Regions from separate parts of the Glaciecola petra genome, predicted to be linked through region 1. Evidence: predicted binding sites of a transcription regulator. Region 1 holds the regulator's gene; each other region holds the start of a gene.
What was found. The regulator MetJ, encoded in region 1, represses methionine synthesis genes. The targets are predictions, from matches to a motif close to TAGACGTCTAGACGTCTA.
Positions count from the first base shown of each region.

Region 1 (10,440 bases):
TTAGTGAAAGTAAAGGATTCGGTAAATTCTGCATATTCTTCACAAAAAACTTGGGCGGCGCCTCCGCTTGGGGATAAAAACCAGTCAGTGTCGGCCTCCCTTGCTAAAAAAATACCTCTTAAAATCATGCCTAAAACACGTTTTGGATGGGCGATCGCATATACCAAACCTAATGTTGAGCCCCACGATCCACCAAATACCAACCATTTATCAATACCAAAAAAGTCTCTAATTAATTCAATATCGCTAAGATGTGCGGCGGTGGTATTATTGTCTAGGCTTGCTGTTGGTAATGAGCGCCCACATCCCCTTTGATCAAAGGCAATAACGCGATAATTAGTGCCAGCAAATAACCATTGATAATGTTGCCCAATGCCTGCTCCAGGACCACCATGAAGAAATAACGCGGGTATACCATCGCTGGGACCTGACTCTTCAACATAAAGTTGATGGCCATCTTGGCTGGTAATTTTATATGACTTTGTTGTTTTGAAACCATCCACTATTTTGAATTTCCTTTTTAGCGAATATTTTGAAACAAATTGCCCCTTGCGGATTACTGCTTTAGACTACATTTATTGGTAAACTAAAGAATGACAACTCTTGCATGATTTGACTTTTTCGTCAAATGCTTGGGCTCAATGTTAAACAAATAAGGGAAACGAAGGTTTATGTCAGGACAAGGTTCAGGTGGGAATGTACTCGCGGCAATATGCAGTTTTTTTATTGTTGGATTAGGGCAATTGGTTCAAGGTCGAATTTTGTCAGCAATAATATTTTTTGTGGTGGTTTATGTCGGCTACGCGTTATTTTGGCTAGTTATCCCTGCGATAATAGGCGCTATAGTGCATTTGTGGTGTATTATTGATGCGGCAAGATTTAAAGGCGAAAGCTCATAAGCTTATGCTTTTATTGATAATAACTATAAGAGGTTAGTATGAAACAGGTATTGGTATTTGGATTTATTTCCTTGTTTGCGTTAACGGGCTGTAAGTCAACCGTACAAGACGCATATTTTAATATGTGGGAAAAAATTGGTTTTGAAAAGCGCGAAATTTTGGTTGATAGAGTAGAAGATGCGCAAGAATCACAGCAAGAAGCGCAAGAACAGTTTGCAAGTGCCTTAGAGGAGTTTAGTACCCTCATCAATTTTGATGGTGGGGAATTAGAAGAGGTCTATGGCTCATTAAATGATCAATTTGAGGCTAGCCAAGAGAGCGCGCAAGATGTTACTGACCGTATAGATAAAGTACAAAATGTGGCTGAATCTCTGTTTAGAGAATGGGCTGAAGAAATAGAGTTAATATCTAATGCCAATTTAAAGCGTGATAGCGCGCGCCAAATGAAAGAAACACAACGCAAGTATGATGGTTTGTTACGCTCTATGCGCAAGGTAGAAGGAAGCATGCAACCGGTACTTACCGCTTTACAAGACAACGTGTTGTACTTAAAACATAACCTAAATGCTAATGCTATTGGCGCTCTGCAGGGAGAACTCTCTACTATTAAACGAGATGTTAACGTGCTACTCAAAGAGATGAACGCAGCCATTTCTCAGTCTGATGAGTTTATAAAGACCCTACAAAGCGAATAGTGCATCATCGTAATATTCACCGCAATGCTTATGATTTTGACGCCTTAATCATTGCGGAACCTCCTCTTGAAGCTTGCTTGACGGTGAATCATGCCGGTCGCAAAACTATCGATTTTGCTAATCCGCTTGCCGTTAAGCTACTAAATAAAGCACTTTTAAAGCATCACTACGGTATTGATTTTTGGGATATCCCCGATGGGTATTTATGCCCGCCTGTGCCTGGAAGGGCTGATTATATTCATGCTCTGGCAGACTTATTAAGCGATAGTGGCGTAATTGATGATAAGAGCACTAAGGCCATTCGTGGATTGGATATTGGAACAGGCGCCAACTTGATTTATCCGATTTTAGGCAGTCAAATATACAATTGGAAGTTTGTTGCAAGCGATATTGATAGAGCGGCACTGCAGTCAGCGAGCTTGTTAGTTGATGCGAACAAAGCCTTATATAAAAAAATAATAGTACGCCCTCAATCAAACAATAAGCACTATTTTAAAACGGTTGTTGCAAGTCAGGATTCGTTTTCGTTCAGTATGTGCAACCCGCCATTTCATGCAAGTGCCGCGGCGGCAAACGAAGGTTCATTAAAGAAAAAGCGCAATTTAGGCAGGCATAAATTAAAGCGAATTAAGTCCCTAGGATTAAATAAAGAAGCGTCTTCACATATCCAAACGTTAAATTTTTCGGGCCAAGCCAAGGAGTTATGGTGCGACGGTGGAGAATTACGTTTTATAAAAAATATGATTTTAGAAAGCCTTGAATTTAAAAAGCAGATCGTGTGGTTTACCAGTTTAATCTCAAACAAGAAACACGTGGCTCCCATTATAAAATATTTGCAGAAAAGCCAAGTTAAAGAACATAGAGTGGTTGAAATGGCGCAAGGTAATAAAATGAGTCGATTTATTGCTTGGCGTTTTTAATACTAAAATATATAAATTGAATCCCCTTGTTGTGTACTATCTGTCTTATACGCGCAAAATATTACTCTATATGGGCAAGAAAAGGTCGAGGAATTCGCTAATGCATTTGTTTGAAAAGTGTCCAAATATTTTACATCAACGAAATTTTTTATTGTAAGCGCATGAAAATAATAGAAATATAAATTGGCCCAATATTTGCTTAATTAAAGATTCTTAAACAAAATGAGTAGTAGAAAATGTTGAAAAAATTATTTTTAAGCGCATCTTTATTTACGAGTCTTGTGTTTGCGGCAAACGCGGCAATCATAACAGTTGAATACGCTGATGCAACTTTCCCCAACGCCAACAATGACTTGGCAGCGTATTGGGCAACAATAAATTCAAGCGATATATCTTCTGATGATATAGCTGTGGCAACGGGCTTATACAAAGGTTCAAGCAACAACAATACAATCTTTAATATGTCGATTGAAGTCAACACAGCGGTTAATACAGTATTTGATTTGTACGCAGGGCTTGATGCTGGCCGTGGCGCTGAAGTCTTTTTAAATGGTTCACTAGTTGTTGACGTTAACGACAACCTTTGGTGGAGCAATAACTGGAATCCTGTGACAAATAGTGCAGAACTAATTAGCGCAACAGGCATGAATTTAAGTACTGGTTATAACATAATCAACGTACTTTGGGCTGAAAACGGAAATAGCGGCGGTAACAGTTTTGAGTTGGCGATCGATGGTGGTCAAAGACAAGCATTATCTTCAACGCAACTTTCAACAGTTTCTGTTCCTGCACCGTCGTCTATTGCTCTTTTAGGTTTAGCGCTTGTTGGCGTTGCATTTACAAGACGCACTAAATAAATCAATACTATGACAGTTCGACTTTCTGATTTAACAGAAAGCACCAAAAAAAAACCAGTTAACACTGGTTTTTTTTTTTACATAAAATTTAGCTTGAATAACGATTGATGTATCTACCTTATGGCATATTAAGTATGCATTCACACTCGCATTTAAAGTTTAACTCTCAGACTCAACATGAGCATGGATAATAGCAATCTCAGAATTTACATTGTAGCTTAGAGTATTACACTCAATAATGCGCTTAGAACAAAGCCAATCAAGCCAAGTAGGGTAACCATTACAGTCCACGTTTTTAAGGTTGTTTTTTCATCCATATTAAACAAACGACTCACTAACCAAAAACCTGAATCATTGAAATGTGACAGCACAGTTGCCCCGCAAGCAATTGCGATTACTATTAAACTAAGGTCAATACTCGTTAGGCTGCTGTCGGAGATAACTACAGGCGAAAGTAAAGCTGCTGTGGTAGTGAGTGCAACGGTAGCTGAGCCTTGTGCTACCCGAATACAACTTGCAATGACAAAGGCGACAACAATAATTGGTAATCCCATGGTTTGTAGGCTATTTGCCAAAGCATCACCTATACCGGACGCACGTAAAACACCTCCAAACATGCCTCCAGCTCCCGTGATCAATATGACACTGCAAATTGGTTTTAATGAGCTTTCGCATAAGTCTTGGAGTGCTTGCATGCTATAGCGTTGCGAAAACATAATCAAACACAACAACAAGGTGGTAAGCAGTGCAATGGGGGTATTACCAATAAATTGAATGAATGCTATAAATGTTGAATCACTTTGTATCACTTGTGCTGCAATAAGCGTTGAACAAACAGTATTGAAGGCAATGAGTACAACTGGCAACAATAATATCAGCAATACATTTGAAAATTTAGGAGGTGTTTGTTTTGCTTTTGTGGAAGGATCATGGGCCAATAATGTATTCTGCCAGTCAATGCTGTACTTTTTGCCTACATAAATACCAAAAATGTATGCGCCCAAATACCAAGTAGGTAGCGCAACAAATAAACCAACCAGTAGTAAAACGCTAATGTCGGCGTTTAAAAATCCTGCGGCAACCACTGGGCCTGGATGTGGTGGCACAAATGCGTGCATAACCGCTAATGCACCCGCAACTGGTAAGGCATATATCAATATTGGACCATTAAAGCGCTTAGCAACACTAAATATAATGGGTAGCATTACAATAAGGCCAGCATCAAAGAATATTGGGAAACCAAAAATTAAAGCACTGATTCCCAAAGCCAAAGGAGCTTTTTCTGTTCCGAACTTGCTAATTAGGGTGTCTGCTAATACTTGAGCGCCGCCAGAAACTTCTAATATTTTTGCAATCATCGCACCTAGTCCAACTAACAAAGCGACTGCCGCTAAGGTGCTACCAAAACTTTTTGTCATGGTGGGAATAAGTTCGTTACTTGGAATGCCGGCTGCAAATGCAGTCAATACACTCACTAAAATAAGCGCAATAAATGCGTGAAGTTTTAGCTTCACGATTAACACCAGTAAACATACAATGGCGCTTGCCGCCACCAATAACAAATAACTTGTGTTTGCTGTTGTAACAATCTCGGACATAAATATTAGCTTACAAGATGACGTAATAGGTTAGCATAAAGCAAAAAACCTACTCGGGTGAAGATTTTAAGCAAAAAATTTAAATTTATTCTTTGAACATCAGTTGTTTTGCCGATATCTTACGCTTTAAATAAATGATCACTTATAGATAAATAAAATGCTAAAAATCAATCTAATCAAACAAACATACAAGCCTTTCGTTTTTGTTGCCGCCTTAATTTTTTCGAGCTTTGCTTCGGCACAATCATTGATAAATGACATGCAAAGTTGCCAAGCGCTTATTGAGTTTGTTGAGCAAAGATTGTCGTCACCCCCAGCGAGCTATGATAAAACCAAGGTTACGAATATTTTAGAGGGTTTGGGTGCCTACAATACGCACATACAAGAAACAATTGTCACACCAGGTCTATTGCAATTTAATCAAGGCGACAAGGCCAAGGCACAAAACATGCAGCAGCAAGTAGATGCATACAAAAAAACATTAATTGCTAATTTCGCAAAACGCTTTCCTGAAAATAGAATGTATACCGACTACGCTGTAAGCTTAAATAATTGTACAAAAAAAGCGGTGCCAGAAGGCGAAGCATTAGAACAATTGAAAGTTGCTTTAAATACAATGGTTGCTTTGGCCCGGTCTCATTAAGTATTCACGAGAGCATTTTGCTAGCCTGTTTTTAAAAAGTATTGCATGCTTGGCAATTTAAGCCATTATCGTATATGCAATCTATCATGTTAGTCATTTTGAGTGGGCAGTTAGTGCTCATGGTTTGTAACGATTGGTACTAGCGAAATATTCTCTATAATTATTGCCATGAACTTTCATTAAATATGGCTCTTCAATTTTCCGAACAATGACCTCGATGCAAATCCAGCAAATCAAGGCGCATGCCCACAACAAAATACAAGGGAACGTGATGCATATGCCAATCCAAAACAACAAAATACCAAAATATATAGGATTGCGGGATCTCGCATAAATGCCATGTCTAATGAGTGGTGTAGTTTCTAGCTGATCGACGCCAATTCGCCATGAGTCTCCCATTTGAAATTGCGAAATCAGCGTTACTACAACACCACTCATGCCAATCAAAAAGCCAAGTGATTGAAGAGCGAAAGTCGGCAGATACAAGAAGGTTGCTCCTTGTAAAAAACCGAATAAAATTAAGCCAAAAGCAAAACAGAAAGTCAGTACAAATATAGCTCCGGGCATAACTTCTACCCATGGCGCATCTTTAGCGGCGGTTCTGATCCCAAAATCACCATTTCTTTTAAATTGCACAAAGCTTCGACCAATTACGGCTAGCAATAGAAAAGCGCTAATTAATGTAAGTGATATCATGTTTACCCTCTACGATTTTGCTTGTCTTATCTGATTGAGTATCGCCTTGTTTTCTGGCGATATGGGCATTGGCTTAAAAGGGTTAACATTGGCTCCACCTGTATTGCCTTCTGGCAACAATCCAATAGCGGTTTTGGTGAGTGCGCCCATTATCCTAATTATTTGACCAAATACTTCTTTATTGTCACGTTGTTTTAAACCAAATTTAAGCATCTGATAATGCACCACCGTATGATGATATGTTGAGTGTTGCCCAATAACGTGCGCATCTTCCAATGCTTTGAAGCCAGCTTCGAGATCGTGGTTAGAAAAACTGTCATTTGCCTGCTTCATTTTCTTGTTCACATATGGTGTTGCAGATTGTGTGAAATTCATAATTACCCTCTTTATTTTGTTTTTTCATTCGCTTTACCTACCGATAACATAAGTGTAAACTCTATACTAAGTATAGGGTCAAGCAATTGATAGGTGATTATGAAAATTGGCGCATTGTCCGCAAAAACAGGTCTAAGTATTCAGGCAATTCGTTTTTATGAGCGTAAAACATTACTGAGCAAACCTGAGCGAACACAATCTAATTATCGAAGCTACTCAGATGAAGCACTTCAACAGTTAATGTTTATCAAGCAATGCCGTGCATTAGACATGACAATTGAAGAGATAAGCCTAGTGTTAGAGGCTCGCGCCAATCCGGAAAATAGCTGCCAGGATATAAACGAGACCATAGACAAGCATATAGAGAATATTGAACATCGTGTAGACGAATTGAAAGTACTTCAAAAAAAGCTTGTTTCCATACGGTCAAATTGCGCCAGTGATACCAAAATTAAGGAATGTGGAGTATTGCATAAATTGGATAGTATTGTTGAGGTGCAGAGTGCTTCGAAAAGTAATAGTTAATCACGACGAAGTAAGTCAAAGTAAATTCGAAAAACAATGATTTCAAAACAGCGCGCCAACGTCCTCTAAGCGATCAAAAATTAGTTATATCTGGACTACGAATCCTGTAAAAATCGAATAGCTGATTTTCTTATAACATCCCCACAAGGTAACAATGACTATAGAAAAATGCGTTTTAAATTTTGGCGCGTTGTAACGGTTTGCGGTTCATAGGAGTTGTCTGCCAACCTCAAAATACAAAAAGCCTTTTAAACTAATGCGCTCAGATTATTGTATAAGCACCAGTCTATGTATTTCATAGTTACAAACACATTAGAGGCATCAACCATGCAAGTTACAAAGCACATATTATTGTTAGTCATATTATTTGCGCCACATGCTAACGCAAGTGCACTAGATTTTCCTAGCATTGAAAAATGCGCAGCACCTGCAACGTTAATAAACCAAATACAAGGCGATAGCAATGTATCTCCAAAGGTCGACAACGACGTCGTTGTTGAGGCAATAGTGACCTTAGTTGCTCCTGGTTTACAAGGTTTTTTCTTGCAAGAAGAAGTTGAAGACTTTGACACAAACCCAAATACTTCAGAAGGCATATTTGTATTTACAGCTAATATGCCAATTACGGTTAAAGAACGAGAGTTAGTGCGAGTGGGAGGGACCGTAACCGAATCCTTCGAAAAAACGCAATTAAACCTAAAAGCCCTTTCTAATAGTTGTGGCACCGCTAATTATCAAACAAGCGTATTGAATCTGCCGCTTTCTAGGGAGCAGTCTTTTGAAGCTTTTGAAGGCATGGCCGTGACGGTTGAGCAAACTCTTACCGTAGTTAATACTTACAACTACACCCGATTTGGAGAAATAGAAGTCGCTAATGGACGCTTATTTACGCCAACGCACTTATTTGTTCCTGGGTCACCAGCAGCCTTAGCGATAGCTTCTGAAAATACGCGCAATAAAATTACCTTAGACGATTTATTTAACGGTGCGCCGCAATCTGTTGATATAAATGGCGAGTTATCGGCAAAAAATCCACTTAGAACAGGTAGTACAATCTCGGGTATTAAAGGTGTCGTTGATTATAGTTTTAATACATACAGAATCAGGTCAACTGCGGTTCCTGTGGTCTCATCTGCTCCACGCCCAGAAGTACCCAAAGTAAAGGGTGATGTTAAAATTGCGAGTTTTAATGTACTCAACTTATTTAACGGTGATGGTAAAGGTGGTGAATTTCCGACGCCGCGCGGTGCCGATAATATTGCCGAGTATAATTTGCAGCTTTCGAAAATTGTGAATGCAATTTTACCGCTCGACGCCGATGTAGTTGCGCTAATGGAGTTAGAAAATGATGGTTTTGGCTCTCACAGCGCCATTGCTCAATTGGTTGAAGCTATGAATAAAGCGGCGGGTAAGGGTGTTTACGATTTTATTGACGCTGGAGGGCCGCTTGGTACTGACAGTATTGCCGTGGGTATTATTTATCAACCAGCAAAAGTAGCACCGCTCGGTGCGGTCGAAGTTCTTGATGAAAGCAAATCTTTACGCGACAAAGACGGACCTTTGTTTAGCACTCGTCGAAATCGTCCCGCAATGGCGCAAAAGTTTGTGGCAAGGAATAACAAAGATACATTTGTTGTTAATGTGAATCACCTGAAATCTAAAGGCAGTCGTTGCGGAGAAGGCGATGATAGTGCTGATCAGGGTAACTGTAATGGCACCAGAACTCGCGCTGCAAAGGCTTTGCATTATTGGTTAGCGGCCACATTCTCAAATCAGCCAATTTTTATCGTTGGCGACCTAAATGCTTATGCTAAAGAAGACCCGATAACAGAGTTGGCAAAAGCGGGATATACCGACCTTGCTAGAGAATTGAATGGTGCAAAGGCCTATAGCTATGCGTTCCGCGGCCGTTTTGGTTCGTTAGATTATGCCTTAGCCAACCAAGCGGCTAAAAAGTTAGTCCAATCGACTGTAGAGTGGCATATCAATGCTGACGAACCAATTGCACTGGATTACAACGATGAACTGCCGGGTGACCTTAAAAAGCCTGCTAACTTTAACGACAAGTCGGCTTTTCGTTCGTCAGATCACGATCCCGTAATAGTCGGGTTTAGTTTTTAGGCGTAAAATAGTGGAAACAACTAATCTTGTTTTTCAATTTCATCGACGTCTATACCCATTGCTACCATGATGTTTCTAGCCTCTACTGGGATACGGTAGGGGTTATCTTTTTTCAAATCTTTATCATTAGGTAAAGGTTGGCCTGTAAATGCATGCAAAAACGCTTCACATAAAAGTTCGGAATTAGTAGCGTGCCTAAGGTTGTTAATTTGCCGACGTGTGCGCTCATCGGTCAACACTTGCAACACGTTTGTCGGTATAGAGACTGTTACTTTTTTTACTTGCTCACTCTTTTTGCCATGTTCTGCATATGGGTGAATATATTCGCCGTTCCATTTAGCCATTATTTTTATCATTGTTTTGTATTGTTATATTAAAATTCTAACTGGAATACCAAAAAAATCAATCTAGACGTCTAAATTGCTTGACGTCTACGCGATATTTTCGTAGTTTAGACGTCTAAACGTCTATTAGAGTAAAAAATGGTTTCCTATGCACAGGGTATCGATGCCCTAAATCAGTCTTTGAGTGAATTACGCGACATTGAAGTTTCCTTTGAATTTTTCCCACCTAATACTCCAACAATGGAGCAGACCTTGTGGAAATCAGTCGAGCGTTTAGCGCCTTTGAAGCCTAAATATATGTCGGTCACTTATGGTGCCAACAGCGGTGAGAGAGACAGAACGCATTCAGTAGTTAAACGAATTCAAGCTGAAACGGGCGTGACTACTGCGCCTCACCTTACTTGTATCGATGCAAGTCAAGAAGAGCTCAAAACTATTGCACAAGATTATTGGGATTCTGGGGTAAGACGCATTGTTGCTCTGCGTGGAGATTTGCCAGAAGGCATGGACAAACCGGCCATGTATGCATCTGATTTAGTTAACTTGCTCAAAGAAGTTGCTGACTTTGATATTTCTGTAGCTGCTTATCCTGAAAAACATCCAGACGCACCAAATGATCAATTCGATTTGTTAAACCTTAAACGCAAAGTCGAAGCCGGCGCCAATGAAGCAATTACACAATTCTTTTTTGATAGTAGTGCTTTTTTGCGCTATCGCGATCGTTGCGCTGCAGCAGGTATCGGTGCCGAACTTGTACCTGGCATTTT
Region 1 covers NZ_JAVRHX010000003.1:124,508-134,947, reverse strand. Annotated here, with positions in the region: gene pip (prolyl aminopeptidase) at 1-503, opposite strand, end outside; gene RM552_RS11355 (hypothetical protein) at 672-899, shown strand; gene RM552_RS11350 (DUF2959 domain-containing protein) at 938-1,594, shown strand; gene rlmF (23S rRNA (adenine(1618)-N(6))-methyltransferase RlmF) at 1,594-2,514, shown strand; gene RM552_RS11340 (CCXG family PEP-CTERM protein) at 2,751-3,371, shown strand; gene RM552_RS11335 (GntP family permease) at 3,590-4,969, opposite strand; gene RM552_RS11330 (hypothetical protein) at 5,127-5,612, shown strand; gene RM552_RS11325 (methyltransferase family protein) at 5,730-6,308, opposite strand; gene RM552_RS11320 (DUF3703 domain-containing protein) at 6,318-6,683, opposite strand; gene RM552_RS11315 (Cd(II)/Pb(II)-responsive transcriptional regulator) at 6,783-7,208, shown strand; gene RM552_RS11310 (ExeM/NucH family extracellular endonuclease) at 7,536-9,329, shown strand; gene metJ (met regulon transcriptional regulator MetJ) at 9,350-9,673, opposite strand; gene metF (methylenetetrahydrofolate reductase) at 9,812-10,440, shown strand, end outside.

Region 2 (10,440 bases), on a different contig from region 1:
TTGGATTGCAAATCAATAATCTGGCCCTCACGAGTCACTTTGCGATTAATCAAGTCGAGTTCTAATTGACCGAGTACTAAGCTCGTTTGAGCGGGCGAATTGGCAAGCGCGCGTGAGGCTAAAATTTCCACACGTGCTAGTAGTTCTTCAAAGGCAAAAGGTTTAGTTAAGTAGTCATCTGCACCAGCACGTAGACCTTTGACTTTGTCGTCTACTTTGTTTTTTGCACTTAAAATTAAAGTAGGGGTCAATATGCCTTGCCCACGAAACTCGGTTAATACGTCTATGCCGTCTATTTGCGGTAACATCCGGTCAAGTATGACAACGTCATAGTCTCCAGATAGTGCGCAATCTAGTCCCGTTTTACCGTTATCGGCGTGCTTTACTTCATGGCCATTGTCTACTAATCCAGATTGGATAAATCTTGCGACAGTTGGCTCATCTTCAACTAATAATATTTTCATATCAAAAAGATAGTCAAAAAGGTAAACTTTGTCAGGTTAAATTGGTGTAATTATTGGATTCTTTTTATGTTCGTTATTATTATTTGTGTGGCAATAGTCGTTTTTATGCCGCTAATAGCCAAAATTCCTGTCGCTATAAAAATGTCACAAGCCGGTGGGTATGACAATAAATACCCGCGAAAACAACAGGCTACATTGGGTGGTTTAGGAGAAAGAGCGTTAGCCGCGCATCAAAATTGTTATGAGGCGATCGCTTATTTTGCACCAACAGTTATTTTAGTGATGGCTTTAGATGAACACACGGTAAATACAGTGCAACTGTCACTAGTGTTTGTGATAGCAAGACTATGCTATCTAGTATGCTATTGGGCAAATTGGGACAAGGTAAGAAGTGCCTTCTGGTTAATAGGGATGGCAACAATTATTGGTCATTATTGGTTGCTGCTCGCCTAAGTTTTAAAAGGATATTACTTATTAATTTACCCACTATCATAGATATAGAAGCAAGTGGTTTTGGGCCGCACAGCTACCCAATAGAAGTGGGTGTTGTGCGGCAAGATGGTAATCGTTTCTGTAAACTAATAAAACCTTTTGAAGACTGGACATACTGGGATCAAGAGGCCGAAAAAGTCCACGGCATCTCGCATTCCCTATTAACAAAAACAGGGATATCTGGTGTCCAAGCCTGTTTGGAGTTAAATGCGTTCTTAGCTAGTTCTGAAGTATATTGCGATGGCTGGGTAGTTGATTTACCTTGGATTAACAAATTATTTTCGCGGGCGGGTATCAGTATGTCTTTTAGAGTCAGTTCTTTGGAAATGATATTGAAATCGCACCAAATGGAAAGGTGGCATCAATCGAAAGAGCAGGCAATTGAAATCTTAAAACTATCTCGTCATCGCGCAAGTAACGACGCCTTAATAATACAAAAAACATTTGAGCTCACCTATTGATATGTTTCAATATTGGTAAGTGTTCTGAAATAATCCTCAAAAATAAGCGTCTGAACCAAATTACTGGTTGACATATAGACGTCTATACGGCAAATTGATGCTATGAAAACAAACAATAATATTAACGACATGAATTATAAAGCCATAGTTGTAACATCTAAGAAGATTATGCGCATTATGGGAACCACCTTAATAGGGGGCGGTCGTTAGTTTGTGTCATAAAACAATTTAACGAAAGCCCGCAAATAGCGGGTTTTTTTTTGGCTTTTTTTGCTTAATCGTTTATGCAAGATAAACAAGTAAAAAGCGCGTTGACAAAAATTGAAAAAGTGGACAGGAGTTATCCATGAAAGTGCTAAAATTTGGCGGGTCTTCATTAGCAGATGCGACACGCTATATGCGAGTATTTGAAATTAGTGCTGATGCGCATAATAAATCTGATAAAAAGTGGAAAAATTCTAAAGGTGCCGCGGTGGTGTTGTCTGCGCCCAAAGGCGTAACAAATGCGCTTTCACTTTTATGCGAACAGGCTCAACAAGGCAAAGACTACAGAGAACTGTTGGCCAAACTTGATATGACTCTGCACGGTATTGCTCGCGAATTGCACGATGAATTGCCAAATTTTGCATACGATAATGTCGATGCTTTCATTACCGACAAACTCAATAAACTTAGCCATCAATTACAGGGAATTAGCTTACTAAATACATGCCCTGATCAAGTTACAGCAAGTATTTTAAGCATGGGCGAATATGTCAGTGTGAATATTTTTAGTGCTATTATGACGGCCAAAAACATTGAAAATCTCATTATAGACCCTGTTGAATATGTGATTGCTGAAGGGGACTACCTTGATAGTTTAGCGTTACTTTCAGAAAGCCGTGCTAGATTTAGTGAAATCCCTTCCGACGGCAGTAAATTGCTCATAATGCCTGGTTTTGTCGCAGTAAATGAAGATAACGAAAAAGTCACATTGGGCCGCAATGGTTCAGATTATTCAGCAGCCATTCTAGCTGCTTGTATTAATGCGGATTGTTGTGAAATTTGGACCGATGTTGATGGTGTGTACAATGCTGATCCAAACCAAGTTGAAGGTGCTGTGTTACTCGATAAACTGACTTATCAAGAAGCAATGGAGTTGTCTTACTTTGGTGCCAAAGTCCTTCATCCAAAAACGATAGGGCCAATTGCTCAATTTGGTATTCCATGTTTAATAAGAAACACCTTAAACCCATCTGCTCCAGGAACATTGATCAGTCACGAGGCAAGTGAAAAATGGACAAGTGTTAAAGGCATATCGCACCTTGAAGATATCACCATGTTTAATTTGTCTGGTCCAGGTATGAAAGGCATGGTCGGTATGGCCAGTCGGATTTTTGATGTCATTTCGAAAGGTAACATATCGATTAGCCTAATCACTCAAAGTTCGTCTGAATACAGCATTAGTTTTTGTATTACCCATAAAGATGCAGACAAAGCGCGTGAGTTATTAGAAGAGAGTTTTGCTTTAGAACTCAGCAATAAACTGCTTGAACCTATTGAAGTAAGAGAAGACCTTGCCATTGTTACCTTAGTTGGTGATGGTATGCGTCAATCAAAAGGCTTAGCCGCTAAATTTTTTAAAGCATTGGCACAGGCTAGAGTAAATAATGTGGCCATAGCGCAGGGTTCTTCAGAACGCTCAATATCGACTGTCATTGAAAACAAAAAAGCAAAGAAAGCCGTAAAAGTTATCCATCAGAATTTCTTCAGCAATATGCTTAATATCGATGTGTTTTTAATTGGTATTGGCACTGTGGGTTCACAGTTACTAAAACAAATTGGTAGTCAGCAAAAGGCTTTGTTGGCGCGCAATATTTCGCTCAAAGTATTTGGAATAGCTAATTCAAAGCAGTGTTTACTGGCACCGAATGGTATCAATTTAGACGCTGAAATAGCGCCACAATTACCACAAGCAACAGACAAATTGAGTATCGATTTACTGGCAAAGTTTGTCGCCAGTAATAGCTTAACTAACCCTGTATTAATTGACTGCACTAGTAATCAACATATCGCAGGTTTATATACCTATTTAATGCGAGCGGGTTTCCATGTGGTAACACCTAATAAAAAGGCCAACACGGGTGACTACGCCTCGTATTTAACCCTTAAAAAAACCTCTTTAGAATATAACCGTCAGTTTTTGTATGAAACCACCGTAGGCGCAGGCTTACCTGTTATCGATAATTTACAAAAACTCGTGCTTGCCGGCGACAAGTTAACAAAATTTGAAGGAATATTATCAGGCTCTTTGTCATATGTTTTTGGTAAGCTAGACGAAGGCTTGAGTATTTCCGCAGCGACATCAATAGCAAAAGATAATGGCTTTACTGAGCCCGATCCTCGTGACGATTTAAGTGGTATGGATGTCGCCAGAAAGCTACTCATTATGGCCAGAGAGTCAGGTTTACAGCTCGAGTTGGTAGATATTGAAATAGAGTCAGTTTTACCTGATTGGTTTGATGCAAGCGGCAGCATAGATGAGTTTATGGGCAATCTACCTAAGCTTGATTCGCATTTTGCAGAACTTGGACTAAGCGCAAAAGAACAAAATAAAGTATTAAGATACGTGGGCAGTATTGAAGAGGGAAAATGCAAGGTCACTATACAAGCTGTGTCACTCTCGCATCCACTTGCTGCAGTAAAAGACGGTGAGAATGCATTGGCAATCCACAGTAAATATTACCAACCCATTCCTTTTGTAATAAGAGGGTACGGAGCAGGAGCGACGGTCACCGCTGCTGGTGTTTTTGCAGATGTAATGCGCACTACGCCCAATCAAACGGAATTTAGTTAATGCTTAAAACAGATAATACCACCAAAGCTTTTGCACCTGCATCTATCGGCAATGTTAGTTTGGGTTTCGATGTTTTAGGGGCTGCGCTTGCGCCAATAGACAATTCTTTGTTAGGCGATTGGGTCGAAGTCGCTGACGCTGAGCAGTTTAGTTTAAGTTGTGATGGCCGTTTTGCGCATAAATTACCACCAAATTCGGTCGATAATATTGTTACTCAGTGTTATGAATATTTTCAGAAAAAACGATTAGCACTTGGCTATAAAGCGCTTAAAGTAAAAATGCATTTACACAAAGACTTGCCTATTGGCAGTGGTTTAGGGTCTAGCGCTAGTTCTATTGTGGCTGCGTTTTATGCACTCAATCAGTATTCGGCAAAGGTTTTTGAAGCCGAGGTTTTTGACAAAAATACATTATTAAAAATGATGGGCGAATTAGAAGGGCAAATAAGTGGCAGCATTCATTATGACAATGTTGCTCCGAGTTATTTGGGCGGTATGACTTTAATGAGCGGTCAAGACACACAAATCGCTTTAAACTTGCCTGTTTTAGATAAGTGGTATTGGGTAGCATGCTACTCGGGATTGTCAGTATCAACAGCCAAGGCCAGAGCGATCTTACCCACCAGTTATTCGATGAGTGATACTTTACAGTTTGGAAGGCAATTAGCGGTGTTTGTTGATAGCCTGCATAAACGCGATGAGGCACTCGCTGCAAGTGTTATGATTGATGTCATTGCAGAGCAACATCGTAAAGCCTTGTTGCCATATTTTGATGAGGCCCGTGCTTTTGCGATACAAAATCAGGCCTTAAGTTTTGGGATTTCTGGTTCAGGCCCGACAGTCTTTGCCGTTACTAAGACACTCGAATCTGCGCAATCGATTCAAAGTTGGTTGGCCCAACACTATATACAAAATGAAGATGGCTTTAGTCATATTTGCAAAATTGACCAAGCAGGTACCCGAACATTGTAAAGTTAGAAGAGTAGAGCACAACAGCTAAACCATTATAGAAAAGCGCTTTGCTGCTTAGCATATATAAACAGGAATATTAAGTAAGTGAAATTAGTAAATTTGAAAGACAGTAGTGATGTTGCTTCATTTAGTGAAGCGGTAAAAAAAGGCTTGGGCAAACATCAAGGTTTATATTTCCCTGAATCAATAACACCAATGGAGGATATAGATACTTTATTGGCATTACCTTTGGTTGAACGCAGTATTAAAATTTTGACTCACCTCATTGGTGACGAATTATCCCAGGAAGATATCTCAAGTTTTGTGACCAAGGCTTTTAGCTTTGCAGCACCACTAAAAAAAGTGACTGACAATATTCATAGTTTGGAGTTGTTTCATGGCCCAACCTTAGCATTTAAAGACTTTGGTGGTCGATTTATGGCACAAACGCTCGCTCATATTAGTCAAGGTGAACCCGTTACTATTTTAACAGCCACTTCTGGTGATACTGGTGCAGCAGTAGCACATGCATTTTATGGTATCGACAACATTAAGGTGGTTATATTGTTCCCAAAAGGAAAGATTAGTCCACTGCAGGAAAAGTTGTTTAGTACCTTAGATAGAAATATTCACACGGTTGCGATTCCAGGTGACTTTGACAATTGTCAGCAATTAGTTAAAACAGCATTTGACGACCCCGAAGTGCGCGAAGGTTTGCACTTGAATTCAGCAAACTCAATAAATATTAGTCGCTTAATGGCACAAATATGTTACTACTTTGAAGCCCTTGCTCAGCTGCCAAAAGATCAACAAAGTAAAGCTGTATTTTCGGTTCCCAGTGGTAATTTTGGTAATTTAACAGCGGGCATTATTGCTAAATTGCTGGGTTTACCCATCAAACGTTTTATTGCAGCAACCAATAGTAACGACACGGTGCCACGTTTTTTACAAACCGGAAAATGGGAACCAAAACCAACTGTTGCTACGATTTCGAATGCAATGGATGTGAGTCAGCCGAATAATTGGCCCAGAATACAAGCAATGGTAGACACTGGAATGTTCGATGCTTCTCTTTTAAAAGGAGAAGCAATAGATGAGGAGTATACACAAGCTACCATGCGCAAGCTTGCTAACTTAGGTTATATATCTGAGCCTCATGCTGCTGTTGCTTTTAAAAGCCTCAGTCAATCGCTTGTAGAAGATGAAGTGGGTATATTTTTAGGGACAGCACATCCTGCTAAATTCAGAGAAACAGTAGAAAATGTCCTTGGCCAGCCAATAAGCCTACCTCAAGCACTGGCAGATAGTTCTGCTAAAGAGAGCTTGGCGATTGATGTAGATAATAGCTATGCTGCCTTGAAAGCGCATTTATTTTCTATTGTAGGTGAAGCTTAAATGTCAGTCATTAGTTAATCATGTCAATATTGGGGTATTACGCATGTTGACTTGGTCTGACTTACTTGCAGCCGAAAAAGAAAAAGACTATTTTCTTGAGTTATTAAACTTTGTGCGCAAGCGCAGAGAGTCTGGTGTTATAGTGCACCCACCAGCGGCAGATGTTTTTAATGCATTTAGCCTGACAAGATTTGAGGATCTTAAGATCGTAATTTTAGGGCAGGACCCTTATCATGGCCAGGGACAGGCTCATGGTTTAAGTTTTTCGGTCAAAAAGGGAGTGAAAATTCCGCCATCATTAAGGAATATCTATAAAGAACTCAATAACGATATAGACGGTTTTGTTATGCCTGAGCATGGTAATTTAAGTTACTGGGCAAAGCAGGGGGTATTATTATTAAACACAGTGCTAACTGTTGAAGATGGTGCGGCTCATTCGCATAAAAATAAAGGATGGGAAAATTTCACTAATACAGTCATCGAGAAAATAAGTGAACATGGTGAAAATATAGTATTTTTGCTTTGGGGTAAACCCGCGCAACTAAAATCTACGTTAATAAGTGCTGAAAAACACCATATATTAACGTCTGCACATCCTTCACCTTTGTCCGCGCACAGAGGGTTTTTAGGTTGCCGACATTTTACTCAAGCGAACGAGCTATTAAAGAATGCCGGCAAACAAATTGTTGATTGGCAAATATATAATTAGCCGAGCTTAGCGAGCTCGTTCAAGCTCTTGGGCAAACTCCATATCCATATCGCAAAGCTCTTTTTTCAAGCGATAATTTTCTTGAATCGCTTCTATTTCTCTCCATTTTCTTTTTTTACTGTTAGTTTTGGCACCGCGGGTCTCGCGATCGATGGTTTTAAGAAAATCTACTGATTCCATGAATCTACTCCTTCAAGCTACATCGAATTATGATAACTACTGCAATTTAGAAAAGCGTTAATCTTATAAAAATTAAAACTGGGCTAAATGAGTACCTTGTTATCCAATTAGTCTATAGTGAGCTAACAATGGTCATCGTGACCAATTGCGCACATAAGACTACAGTCTTTTTAGCACAGCTATATTAAGAATAAAACATAAAAGTTACAAATTTGTTAATTAATTAACAAACTAATATTTTTATTGTTGTAAAAAACGTTTTATTAATGCTTGGGTAGAAGCATCTGCTTCATTCATCGATGACTTACCTTGGATCATATCAAGCACCTGATTGCCAAGCACTTTTCCTAGCTCAACACCCCATTGGTCGAAGGAATTTAATCCCCAAATGCAGCCCTGTACATAGACCTTGTGTTCGTACATAGCAATCAGCGCACCTAGTGTTTTAGGGTTGAGGGTATCGAATACCAAGGTATTACTTGGATTGTTTCCAGCCATGGTTTTGTGAGCGGCTAAGGTATGGCGTTCATCATCACTTAATCCCTTACCATCTAGGTCTTTGTAACACTCTTCAAATGATTTTCCTTGCATAAGAGCTTGGGTTTGCCCAAAGCAATTTGACGCAAGCATTTGGTGATGAAGTGTTTGATTTTCTCTTTCTTGTTTTTCGTCACTAAGAGACGGAACATTTATTGGAAACATAAAATCAGCGGGAATAGGCAAATTACTTTGATGTATTAATTGGTAGAAAGAATGCTGTCCGTTACTACCTTCACTGCCCCAAATAATAGGCCCAGTGCCATGGTCAACGGTTCTGCCGTCCAGAGTGGCTATTTTGCCATTACTTTCCATATCGAGTTGTTGCACGTATGCGGGTAAGCCCCGTAAATAGTGATAATAAGGTAGCAGGGCATGGGATTGGGCTCCCATGAAATTACGATACCAAATGCCTAGCATGGCAAGAATCACAGGCATGTTTTGATCAAACGGTGCGCTTTGGAAGTGACAATCCATGTCATAGGCACCATGTAACAATGCTTCAAAGTGTTGGTAGCCTAATGCTAAACAAATTGGCAAACCAATAGCAGACCATAAAGAATAGCGGCCGCCGACCCAATCTGCCATAGGAAAAACATTTTGTTCAGCCATCCCAAAATCAACAGCTGCTTTCACATTTGATGAAACGGCAACAAAGTGTTTGGCAATATCGTTTTGGTTACCACCGTTATTTAAAAACCAGGCTTTGGCACTTAGGGTATTTTGCAGTGTTTCTTGGGTACCAAAAGATTTTGAAGACATCACAAATAGTGTTTCTTCGATGTCACAAGTATTTAGTACGTCGTGGATATGACAACCGTCGACGTTTGCTACAAATACTACGCTAATGTCTTTGTGCCAATATGGCTTGAGGGCTTCGGTGACAATTTTAGGCCCTAAAAAGGAACCTCCAATACCAATGCTCACCACTTTTTTAATGGCTTTACCGGTATACCCTGTATGTTTTCCACTATGCACGTCAACGGTAAATTGTTCCATTTTTGTCAAGGTTGCTTTGACTTGTGGCATGACATTTTCGCCGTCGACCATCACTGGTTTATCTGAAAAATTCCTTAACGCTGTATGCAGTACAGCACGATTTTCTGTCGTATTAATTTTCTTGCCAGAAAACATTGCGCTAATTTTTTCTGCAAGTTGACGCTGAGTTGCTAAGTCAAAAAGATTATCAAGTACTTCTTGTGTCACTCTGTTTTTTGAATAATCTAAGTGAATACCTGCAGCATCAAGTGAATATTTTGTCGCACGGTTTTTGTCAGCAACAAACATGTCCCGCATGTGATAGCGTTTTACTAAAGGCGCATGATGTTCGAGATTGATCCAAGCAGGCGTTTGTTTTAGCTTTTCCATTGTATTCTCTCTTTTTGTTTTAGCACTTCGTTACCAAGGACTGGATGGGATGTCTATTGCTTATAATCAAAAGCATATCAATTAATTGTGATGTATGCCTAACAAAAATGGAACATCCTGCTGAAAATTAACATAAATGCAATAATTACTAAATTTACGCTCAAATACATTGGTCGTAAATGTTATGATCTACGTACGTTATATGCATTATTGTTTTAGGAAAAAGTTCATCATGTTAGTTGTCGTATCTCCAGCCAAAAATCTTGATTATGATTCCGAATTGCCTGCTTTTATTGAACAGGATATTGAGCAAGATAGGGCCCCTCAACCGAGTTTAATTAAAAATGTTAAAGAACTCGTGGCCATTTGTAAGAAATTATCTCCTGCCGATTTGAGCTCTATGATGAAAATTAGTGACAAGCTGGCAATTTTGAATGCGGAACGATTTTCTAGTTTTGAGTTTCCGTTTACCAGTAATAATGCACGACCTGCTATGTATGCTTTTAATGGTGATGTATATGCTGGCTTAGATGCAAAGTCTTTATCGCCAGCGTCGGTGACTTTTGCTCAATCTCATTTACGCATTTTGTCCGGGTTATATGGGGTATTAGCGCCACTTGATCTTATGCAACCTTATCGCCTAGAAATGGGGACAAAAATAGCGGTAAATAAAGCCAATAATTTGTATCAATATTGGGGCGACACAATTACTGATTCACTTAACACTAGCTTACAGGGTTGTCAGGCTGAAGTACTTGTGAATTTAGCATCAAACGAATATTTTTCATCGGTAAATACTGCCAAATTGAGTGCTAGGGTAATAACACCTCAATTTAAAGACGAGAAGAACGGTAAATATAAAATTATCAGCTTCTATGCTAAAAAAGCGAGAGGCCTGATGGCTCGATATATCATAGAAAATCAGGTAACCGAAATAGCACAACTAAAGCAGTTTGATACGGCTGGATACCAATTTGATGCTACTTCGTCAACAGACACTGAGTTGGTGTTTAAACGAGCTGAACAACAATAAATAGCTAAGAAGTTT
Region 2 covers NZ_JAVRHX010000001.1:253,017-263,456, forward strand. Annotated here, with positions in the region: gene RM552_RS01125 (response regulator transcription factor) at 1-464, opposite strand, end outside; gene RM552_RS01130 (MAPEG family protein) at 531-917, shown strand; gene RM552_RS01135 (3'-5' exonuclease) at 899-1,417, shown strand; gene thrA (bifunctional aspartate kinase/homoserine dehydrogenase I) at 1,764-4,253, shown strand; gene thrB (homoserine kinase) at 4,253-5,224, shown strand; gene thrC (threonine synthase) at 5,309-6,598, shown strand; gene ung (uracil-DNA glycosylase) at 6,642-7,307, shown strand; gene RM552_RS01160 (DUF3545 family protein) at 7,314-7,487, opposite strand; gene pgi (glucose-6-phosphate isomerase) at 7,728-9,392, opposite strand; gene yaaA (peroxide stress protein YaaA) at 9,625-10,425, shown strand; gene RM552_RS01175 (DUF4426 domain-containing protein) at 10,439-10,440, opposite strand, start outside.
Region 2: a site for MetJ is predicted at 1,493-1,510, ahead of thrA (bifunctional aspartate kinase/homoserine dehydrogenase I). Genes of this name have one in related genera too.

Region 3 (10,440 bases), on a different contig from region 1:
TCAGCGATGGCAATGACGGACCAACAGTTGTAGCCACTGATTACATGAAACAATATGCGGAGCAAGTACGCGCTTATGTGCCGGGTTCATATAGGGTGCTCGGTACAGATGGCTTTGGTCGTTCTGATAGCCGTCCAAATTTGCGCAATCATTTCGAAGTGGATGCTCAGAATGTAGCGTTTGCGGCTTTATATGAATTATTTAAAGCCGGTGATCTGAAAGCCGCTGATCTGGCGAAAGCACAAAAAGCGCTGAAGATTGATGGCGATAAAATTAACCCACTTTACGCTTAATAGGAGTACTAATCATGGCTGATTTACAAGATATCATAGTGCCCGACGTTGGTGGCGAAGAAGTTGAGATAATCGAAGTCTGCGTGTCTGTCGGTGAGGCGGTTGAAGCTGAGGCAGCATTTGTGACGGTGGAAAGTGACAAAGCGAGCATGGATATTCCCGTTCCGTTTGATGGCACCATAAAAGAAATTAAGATAGCTGTAGGTGACAAAATTAAAGAAGGGGATTTACTCGGAACTGCAGAGCTTGCTGGCGCAAGCACAAGTGCTGAAAATGACAGCCCTGTTGCAGAAACGGCACCAGCAGAAGCACCAGCATCGACACCAGCAGCAGAACCTGCTCAATCATCATCAGCAACTGCAGTCGGCGCGACTATAGAGGTAACGGTTCCCGATATCGGTGATGCTACAGATGTTGAAATTATAGAATTGCTCGTGAATGTGGGTGATACTGTTGCTGAGGAAGATGGTCTTATAACACTTGAAACAGATAAAGCCACTATGGATGTGCCTGCACCACAAGCAGGGAAAGTTGTAGCAATGGCTGTTGGTGTGGGTGATAAAGTATCAGAGGGCAGTTTAGTTTTAACGCTTGAGGTAACTTCCGATGCGGGTGCCCCTACTGAAGCGCAAGCTGAAGTGCAAGCAACGCCAAAGGCCGAGTCTGTTTCTGTCGCTCCCACATCTGCAAGTGTGATAGAAGTGACAGTACCAGACATTGGCGACGCAAATGATGTTGATATTATTGAAGTGTTAGTCAATGAAGGAGACGCTGTTGCTGAAGAAGATGGTTTGATAACGCTCGAAACAGACAAAGCAACCATGGATGTGCCCGCACCACAGGCCGGTAAAGTTGTCAGCTTAAAAGTGAAAGTAGGTGATAAAGTATCTGAAGGTAGTCTAGTGCTAACACTGGAAGTGGCTGGTCAAGCTAAAGCTGCGCCAGCACCATCAGTTGCTGCAGAGCAGTCTATTAAAGCAGCCCCTACAGCAGCTCCGTCAGCCCCTGCTGCTCAAAAAGCGCCGCCGGTTCCGCATCATCCTTCAGCCGCAAAAATTAGTAAAACTGGTCGGGTTTATGCCTCACCATCAGTTCGACGACTCGCGCGTGAATTTGGTGTGGATTTAAGTGCTGTAAGTGGCAGTGGTCGTAAATCGAGAATTTTGAAAGAAGACGTACAATCCTACGTCAAATACGAGCTTTCACGTCCTAAAATGTCACCAGGCTCGAACGTAAGCGAAGGTTCAGGTGGCTTGCAAGTGCTACCTCCACCAAAGGTGGATTTTGCCAAATTTGGCGAGGTAGAAGAAGTACCTTTAACACGCATTCAAAAGCTATCGGGACCAAATTTACATCGGAATTGGGTCACTATTCCTCATGTAACTCAGTTTGAAGAAGCTGACATTACCGAGCTTGAAGCATTCCGTAAAGAGCAAAATCAAATAGCAGAAAAGCGCAAGTTAGGGGTCAAAATAACGCCATTAGTATTTATGATGAAAGCCGTTGCAGATGCTTTGAAGGCATACCCAACATTTAATTCGTCGCTGTCTGCTTCTGGTGAAAGTCTAGTCATGAAAAAATATTTTCACATAGGCATTGCTGTTGATACCCCGGGGGGACTCGTTGTTCCTGTGGTGAAAGACGTCGATAAAAAAGGCGTTTTGGAGATTTCTCGTGAACTAACAGAAATCAGTATGAAAGCCAGAGATGGCAAGCTCAAAGCTGCAGATATGCAGGGTAGTTGTTTTACAATATCGAGTCTAGGTGGTATCGGTGGAACAGCATTTACGCCTATTGTAAATGCGCCCGATGTCGCCATATTAGGCGTATCAAAAAGTGAAATCAAACCAAAGTGGAATGGCAAGGATTTTGCGCCTAGGTTAATGTTGCCCTTGTCATTGTCGTATGACCATAGAGTGATAGACGGTGCTTTGGCTGCTAGGTTTGCAGTACATTTAGCCGATTGTTTGGGTGATATACGCAGAATTTTGTTGTAATAAAACGTGGTTAGTTGTTGTTAAAAACTAGCAAAGCAATATATGGATTTAGCCGATTAAACAGCTAAATACGGATGAATTAGCGTAGTATTTGCATTAGAATACGCGCAAAGAGATAGTTCTCAATTTAAGGTGTGAGCGAAAGTATGAGTGAAATCAAAACACAATTAGTGGTACTTGGTGCAGGTCCTGGTGGTTACTCTGCTGCCTTTAGAGCAGCAGATATGGGCATAGAAGCAGTTATTGTTGATGTAAGAGAAACACTTGGTGGCGTTTGTTTGAACGTTGGGTGTATTCCTTCAAAGGCGCTATTGCATGTTGCGAAAGTGATTCAAGAAGCGAAGCATTTGTCCAGCCAAGGTGTGACTTTTGGTGAGCCAACTTTCGATTTAGATAAAATAAGAGCGTCGAAAGATGCTGTAGTCTCGCAGTTAACCAAAGGTTTAGCGGGCATGTCTAAAATGCGCAAAGTAAAACATGTGCAAGGTTACGGCAAATTTACCGGTGCAAACACACTTGTTGTTGAAGGTGATAAGGGTACAACCACTATTACTTTTGATAATGCAATTATTGCTGCAGGGTCAGAGCCGGTTGCCTTGCCATTTGTACCGAAAGATGACGACCGCATTATGGATAGCACTGGCGCACTCGAGATGAAAGACATCCCAGAGAAGATGCTTATTTTAGGTGGCGGTATCATTGGTCTTGAAATGGGAACTGTTTATCACGCCTTGGGTTCTCAAATCGATGTGGTTGAGTTTTTAGATCAACTAGTACCAGCTGCTGATAAAGACGTTATGAAAGTCTACATGAAAACCATCAAAGGCAAATTCAATACCATGCTTGAAACTAAAGTAACGGCTGTTGAATCTAAGGATGACGGTGTTTATGTGAGCTTTGAAGGAAAGCAAGCGCCTGCTGAAGCGGTACGCTATGACCGCGTACTGGTTGCTGTAGGACGCCGTCCAAATGGCTCTTTGGTTGATGCTGAAAAAGCCGGTGTTAACGTGGATGAGCGAGGCTTTATTAATGTAGACAAACAAATGCGTACTAATGTCGATAATATATTTGCGATTGGTGATTTAGTCGGTCAACCGATGCTTGCTCACAAAGCGGTACACGAAGGTCACGTTGCTGCCGAAGTCATTGCTGGCAAAAAACACTACTTCGACCCACGTGGCATTCCTTCTGTTGCCTATACTGAACCCGAAATTGCCTGGGTTGGTTTGACTGAAAAAGAAGCGAAAGAACAGGGCGTAAGTTACGAAGCCGCAACCTTCCCTTGGGCTGCATCAGGAAGAGCAATTGCATCACAAGCAACTGATGGGATGACTAAACTTTTGTTTGAAAAAGACAGTGGTCGTGTTATCGGTGGCGCCATTATAGGTACTAATGCGGGTGAAATGCTCGGTGAAATTGGCTTAGCCATTGAAATGGGCGCTGATGCAGAAGATGTTGCTTTAACAGTGCACGCTCACCCAACGCTAAATGAGTCTATTGGACTAGCAGCTGAAATTTTCGAGGGAAGCATCACAGATATGCCAAACCCAAAAGCGAAAAAGAAATAAGCTATATCAAGAAAGCTTAATTCTATAAAAGGAACTCAATTGAGTTCCTTTTTTTCGCCCCTAAAAAAAAGCGATCCCCAGTCTGTGCGGGGGGAAGAGTGATAAGTAGTTTGTAGGTAAGGATTTTAAGGTATCAAAAGGCATGGATGCCTTTTGCTAAGCGGCCATGGATGGCGCAAAGCGTCCTTAAAATCCTTACCTACAAACTACCAATGAATTTCCCCCGCACAGACTGAGGCTCGCTTTTTCAAAGGTCGTTGATAGAGACGCAACATTTAATCACTACGTTTTTTATGCTTGATGCTGGTTTTATAAGCAATTGTCCTTATAATTGCGTTTCGTTATTTTTTGAAGAGCCTCCATGCAGCAATTAGAGTTTTTTGAAATTCCCAGTCCTTGTATTGGTGTTTGTGAGTCGGGTGCTCGCGGTTACTGTACTGGTTGTTTTAGAAGCCGAGAAGAGCGTTTGCACTGGCATAGCGTGGATGATGGCACAAAACGTATCATTGTAAATGCATGTAATCGTCGTAAACGTGCATTTTTGGCAAAACAAAACTCACAAAAGAATCCCGATACACATTTCCAACAAGATGACCTGTTTTGACAGAGTTTTAAACATAGTTGATCTTAAAAAGTATTAAATAATGACAACAAGTATTAAATACTTTACACATCTTGGTCGATACACAGTTTATAATGAGTCTCAAAATAACCGAGAGTGAAAATGTCTATCAACCCACTTATAAAGCACGCAAGCAAAAATTTTACATTGCCAGATACGTGCATTCGCTTGCGTCACATCTTAGATGATCCAAAATCAAGCTTAGATGATATTGCCAAAGTGATGTCGGTTGATCCTAACTTAAGCGCAAAAGTGTTAAAATTGGCTAACAGTGCGCTATTTCGATTCCCTTCTCAAGTTTCATCTATTTCAAAAGCATTGAGCGTTATTGGCGGAGAAGCCGCATATAATATCTCAATGGCGCAAACTGCAAATTTGGCGTTTAAGTCGGTTAATGGTGCTTGTCTTAACTTTAAGTCTTTTTGGGAAAAATCAGTCTGTACAGGCATCATAGCAAAATCCTTATACCAACAAATTCAAAAACGAGGCAGTGAGCGTTACTTTGTGATGGGTATCATGCTGAATTTGAGTGAATTGGTTGTCGCTGACCACCTAGATACTAAATATCGGACGTATTTAAGTAACAAAGTAAATAGATTACCCCTAGAAACTCAGCGTGAAAGCCTTGGCTTTTGTTTCAGTCATTGTTCTGGGCGTGTATTGGAAGCGTGGAATTTACCAGAGAGCATTTATGCCCCTATGGCAAATTTGAGCCTGTATCCTAACCAACAATTTGGACTGGATGAAAGCATATTGTATGCAGCTGCAACAATGGCAGATTTACAACTAGGAAAAGAATTATTGACTAGGACTGATGTCAATATGCAGGCGTTTCAATCTATTGGCCTAGAGGGCCACGAATATGATATTATTCTACAGTTCGCGCAAACAGAAGCTGGTAAGATTGCTCAAGCAATTGGCTAATATCATTAATTGACAATAATAAGTGCGTGACGTTAATAATATAAGATCGCGCTAATGTTGAAAAAAACCAAAACAAGCTTACTAGCTGGCTTATTTGCATTCATGTGTATGAGCATATTTTGTTGTGGCACGTTGAGTGCGCAACAAAAAGCGTCAGACTTCTTTAAAAACCCCAGTAAAGAAAAAAATATTCTTACCTCGTTGTTTGATCGTAAAAATGACAATAAAAAGCGTAAAAAAGACGTAAAACCATTTACGCTCGCAGGCGAGGCTGGCCTCCTCACTACAACCGGTAATACCGAAACTAGTATCATCAAGGTGGCGATGGAATCGACTCATGAATTAAAAAATTGGAGCAATCGCTATCAATCCCAATTTTTACAAAGAACCAACACGGTGATTCGAGAGGGTGAAAAAGTCGACATTAATACACGCAGACTAGAAATATCAGCACAACTAGATTATAAACTGCTTAAAGATAGCAATCGTTTATTTGTGTATGCTGAATATGACGATAATGAATTCAACCGTTTGCGGGATCAAGCTACTTTGGTATTGGGTTGGAGCCAAGTCATGTGGCAAAAGGATCGTTCGCAATTTCGTTATAGTATTGGTCCGGGGTATAGCCACCTTTTACAAGACCGAACAGACACCCGAATAGAAGAAATGATTGTTCGTGGAACAGTATATTACAATCATATATTCAGAAATGATGCTCGTTTTGTACAAACGGTTTCGGCAGAGTTAGGTGAAGTGATTAGTAAAGCAAGAACACGTTCATCGCTCAGCGCTAAAGTGTTTGATAAACTGGCGATGAAGTTTTCAGTTGATTTAATTTACAATGATAACGTTGCTAGCCAAGACAGCGTATTGTCGACACAAACCAGTGTTTCTATGGTTTATCAGTTTTTTTAAGTTGCTTTAAACAATAAAAACGCTACAATGCGCTGTTTTTATTATGCGCAAAAAATATACGCCCCAAGGTTGTTTTCTTTAGATTAATAAGGACAGGTGGGTTGACTAGAATCACAAAAAAGGAAGTCTTATGAAAAAACAATTTATTTCTGTGGCTATTTTAGCTGCTATTGCGGCAACGCCAGTGGTGGCCGAAGAAGAAAAAGCATTAACAATGGACGGTGAATTTGGTTTCATCTTCACTTCGGGTAATACTGAAACAACTTCTGCCAGTGCAGGTTTTAACGCTAAGCAAGAATTAGATAAATGGAGCAATGAATATATTGTAAAAGGGCTCTATAAGAAAGATACTATTGCGAATGAGGACGGTGAAGACACCGAAAGAACGACCGCACAGAAGTTTTTTGCATCTGCACAAGGTAACTACAAACTAGAAAATCCTGATCATCGTTTGTTTGCATTTGCTTCATATGAAGATGACAGATTTAGTAACTTTAAGTATCAAGGCACAGTGGCTGCTGGTTGGAACCAAAAGCTTTGGGGCGACGAAAAAAGTAGTTTTGAATACAGTATTGGCCCTGGTTATTCTTTTGCCGAAGATCAAACTGGTGAAAGTGTTAATGGCGCTATTGTTCGTGGCGCAGTGAATTATAACTGGAATATTTCAGAAACATCTCGTTTTACTCAAACATTTAGCACTGAAATTGGTTCTGATAATACTAAATCTCGCGCAGAAAGTGCACTTTCTGCACAAATAGCCGGAGGCTTGTCGATGAAGTTTTCTGTTAAGTTTGATCACAATACTGATGTAGCAGACGGCATAGACAAACTAGATACCGAAACTGCAGTGACATTGGTATACAGCTTCTTTTAAGGTTTTCTTAACCTGAAAAAAAGGGAATGTAAATTCCCTTTTTTTGTGTCTTTAGTAAAGTTGTTGGTCCACGGATCGTTTAATGCAGGATACGTGACTTTATCGTACCTTCTATAGCGGATAATTGTGCTAAGCCCTCAACCGCATTTTTAGCGTCTATATCAATAACGACATAACCAATATCTTCATCTGTCTGCAAATATTGAGCTGCAATATTGATGTTTTTATCAGCAAACGCATGGTTGATTTGGGTCAATATGCCGGGACGATTAAAGTGAATATGCAACAACCTAGATCTTTCCGCATGCTCGGGTAACGACACTTCAGGAAAGTTAACAGCAGAAAGGGTTGAACCATTGTCACTATATTTTACTAGTTTGCCAGCGACTTCAGTGCCAATGTTTTGTTGGGCTTCTTGCGTAGAACCACCCACATGCGGCGTTAAAATAACATTATCGAATTCTCTAAGAGGCGAAATAAATTCTTCATTATTCGATTTAGGTTCAACAGGGAAAACGTCTATAGCAGCACCACTTAATTTACCATTTTGCAAAGCATTATATAATGCAGGAATGTCAATAACGGTGCCTCTTGCTGCATTTATTAATATGGCGCCATCTTTCATTTGATTGAGTTCTTTCTCACCAATCATATTTTGTGTATGCACAGTTTCAGGTACATGTAAGCTCACCACATCTGAGCTTTCTAGAAGAGCTTTTAATGAAAGTGTTTGAGTTGAATTGCCCAATACTAGTTTGTTTTCAATATCATAAAACTGAACGCGCATACCTAAGTGCTCGGCCAATATACTTAGTTGCGTTCCAATATGTCCATAACCAATTATGCCCAATGTTTTACCACGTGCTTCGTAGCTACCTAGCGCACTCTTTTCCCATTCGCCGCGATGGGCTTTTGCATTTTTACTGGGTATGCCACGTAATAAAATGATAATTTGTCCAAGCACTAATTCTGCTACCGAACGTGTATTGGAAAATGGCGCATTAAATACCACAATGCCTTTTTGCTTTGCAGCGGCTAAATCTACCTGGTTAGTACCAATACAAAAACAACCAACAGCGACTAATTTATTGGCAGCATTTAATACTTTATCAGTGAGCTGAGTTCTGGAGCGAATACCGACAAAGTGTGCATCTTTGATTTTTTCAATTAATTCATTTTCAGGCAGCGAGGTCTTCAATGATTCCACATTTGAATAACCGTTTGCCGAAAATGTATCCAAGGCACTTTGATGCAGGCCCTCTAGTAAAAGAATACGAATTTTACTTTTTGATAAGGACTTTTTGCTCATTTTGGGTATAGATCCTTCTGCAGGTAGTAGTTATAAATTTGTTTTAACGAAGATGACAGCCATAAGACATCTAGACGTCTATTTAAGTGCGTGAAAGATATCAAAAATAGCTAGATAAGCAAGTGAAATATCGTCAGCACATGCCCTTAATTTATTTCCGTCACACCACTTTCATCGCCGATTAAGACAATATTTGCGCCTCGGACAGCAAATAAACCATTCGTGACGACGCCAACAATCTGATTTAATTGAGATTCGAGCTTAATTGGGTCGACAATTGATAAATTATGTACATCAATTATATGATTTCCATTATCGGTAACAGTGCCCATTCTATACTCTGGGTCGCCGCCCAACTTTACAATTTCTCTCGCCACGTAAGAACGAGCGAGCGGAATTACTTCAACGGGCAGGGGAAAAGAGCCAAGTATCGGTACTTGTTTTGTATCATCGATAATACAAACAAATGTTTTAGCTACTGCCGATACGATTTTCTCTCTAGTTAATGCCGCACCACCGCCCTTTATCATATGCTTGTGTTCAGTAATTTCATCCGCACCATCCACATAAATATCTAAACTGTCGACTTCGTTTAGATCGAAAACTTCTATTCCATGTGCTTTTAAACGTTTGGTAGATGCTTCTGAACTTGAAACTGCGCCTTTAATTTTATGTTTTATCGACGCTAAAGCATCAATAAAATAATTCACAGTAGAGCCTGTACCTACACCAACAATCGTGTCATTTAACACAAATTTGCAAGCGGCTTCTGCTGCTGCTTGTTTTTTTTCGTCTTGAGAAAAACTCATGATGTGTGGTCCCGTTTATTTTACTAACTAATGAATTAAAAACGATAAAGACGAGATGGCGTCAATACTTTTGTTAATGGCACGTCCCATTTTTCGTTGGGCAATGATAGCGCTTTTTGTATATCATAAGCTAGCCCAATTAGTTCTATTTGCGGCTTATTTTTATGACTTAATTTGTTTATTGCCGAGAGAGTTCGATCATAATAACCTCCTCCCATTCCTAAGCGATTACCATGCTCATCAAAACACACAAGTGGGACCAACATAGTATCCAGTTCAGCAAGTGGTATAACGTTTCTAACATCCAATATCGGTTCTGCTATTGCATACTTATTATGTGTCATGGGTGTTGTTTGAGCGTAGCGAATAAATAACAAATGGCCTTTACAAAAAGGGTGCAAAACGGGTACGTAGACGTCAATGTTGAGCTGCCACAAAAATGAAATAAGAGGTGCGGTATCGAGTTCAGCTTTGTTAGTAATATAAAGCGCCACTTTTTGAAGCTTGGGACTCATGACGTTTCTTTGGAAACATTCCAATAAACGCAATGCTTGTTCTTTTTGTTGTTTTGGACTGACGCTATTGCGAATGTTTATATAATGCTGCCGTAAACTATTCCGGCTATGGCTCTGTTGTTCTAAAGACGGCCGTTGCGATGAATTTTCCGTCGACATATTCTTGCTATTACCCAATAGATATTTTGTTATTCATAATATAGTTTGCAAAAGACGACTAAAGAGCATAGGTATTCGTAAATAACGCTGTTAATTTAGCGTGGTCGACTTTTGTGGCAACATTGACCTGCTTACTCTCAAGCCAAAGAGGGCTTTGAGTACTGCCAATTGGGGCAAATGCTGTTTGGCCTCTGTCGAGTTCACTTGTGCCAATTCTCATATGGCCTTTTGTCATTTCAAATAGGTCGGGTTGCAGCATAAAGGCCAAAGGAAAAGCGTCATGGAAAAAACATACTCGCTCCGGGGTATTTTGCGAATAAAAATCCATATAAAACTGACTGGCCTTAGCAACAAACCCGCCCAATGTTGGGTTAGCTTTTGCAAGATCGTCAACAAAAGTTGGAGCAAAGGGAATATCATAGGTTACGTCTAAACCAAACATATTAATTTCCCAG
Region 3 covers NZ_JAVRHX010000001.1:339,957-350,396, forward strand. Annotated here, with positions in the region: gene aceE (pyruvate dehydrogenase (acetyl-transferring), homodimeric type) at 1-293, shown strand, start outside; gene aceF (dihydrolipoyllysine-residue acetyltransferase) at 308-2,290, shown strand; gene lpdA (dihydrolipoyl dehydrogenase) at 2,437-3,858, shown strand; gene RM552_RS01530 (DUF1289 domain-containing protein) at 4,220-4,462, shown strand; gene RM552_RS01535 (HDOD domain-containing protein) at 4,583-5,404, shown strand; gene RM552_RS01540 (DUF481 domain-containing protein) at 5,459-6,319, shown strand; gene RM552_RS01545 (DUF481 domain-containing protein) at 6,450-7,193, shown strand; gene serA (phosphoglycerate dehydrogenase) at 7,273-8,502, opposite strand; gene rpiA (ribose-5-phosphate isomerase RpiA) at 8,649-9,311, opposite strand; gene RM552_RS01560 (5-formyltetrahydrofolate cyclo-ligase) at 9,347-9,985, opposite strand; gene RM552_RS01565 (nucleoside hydrolase) at 10,044-10,440, opposite strand, start outside.
Region 3: a site for MetJ is predicted at 8,566-8,583, ahead of serA (phosphoglycerate dehydrogenase). Genes of this name have one in related genera too.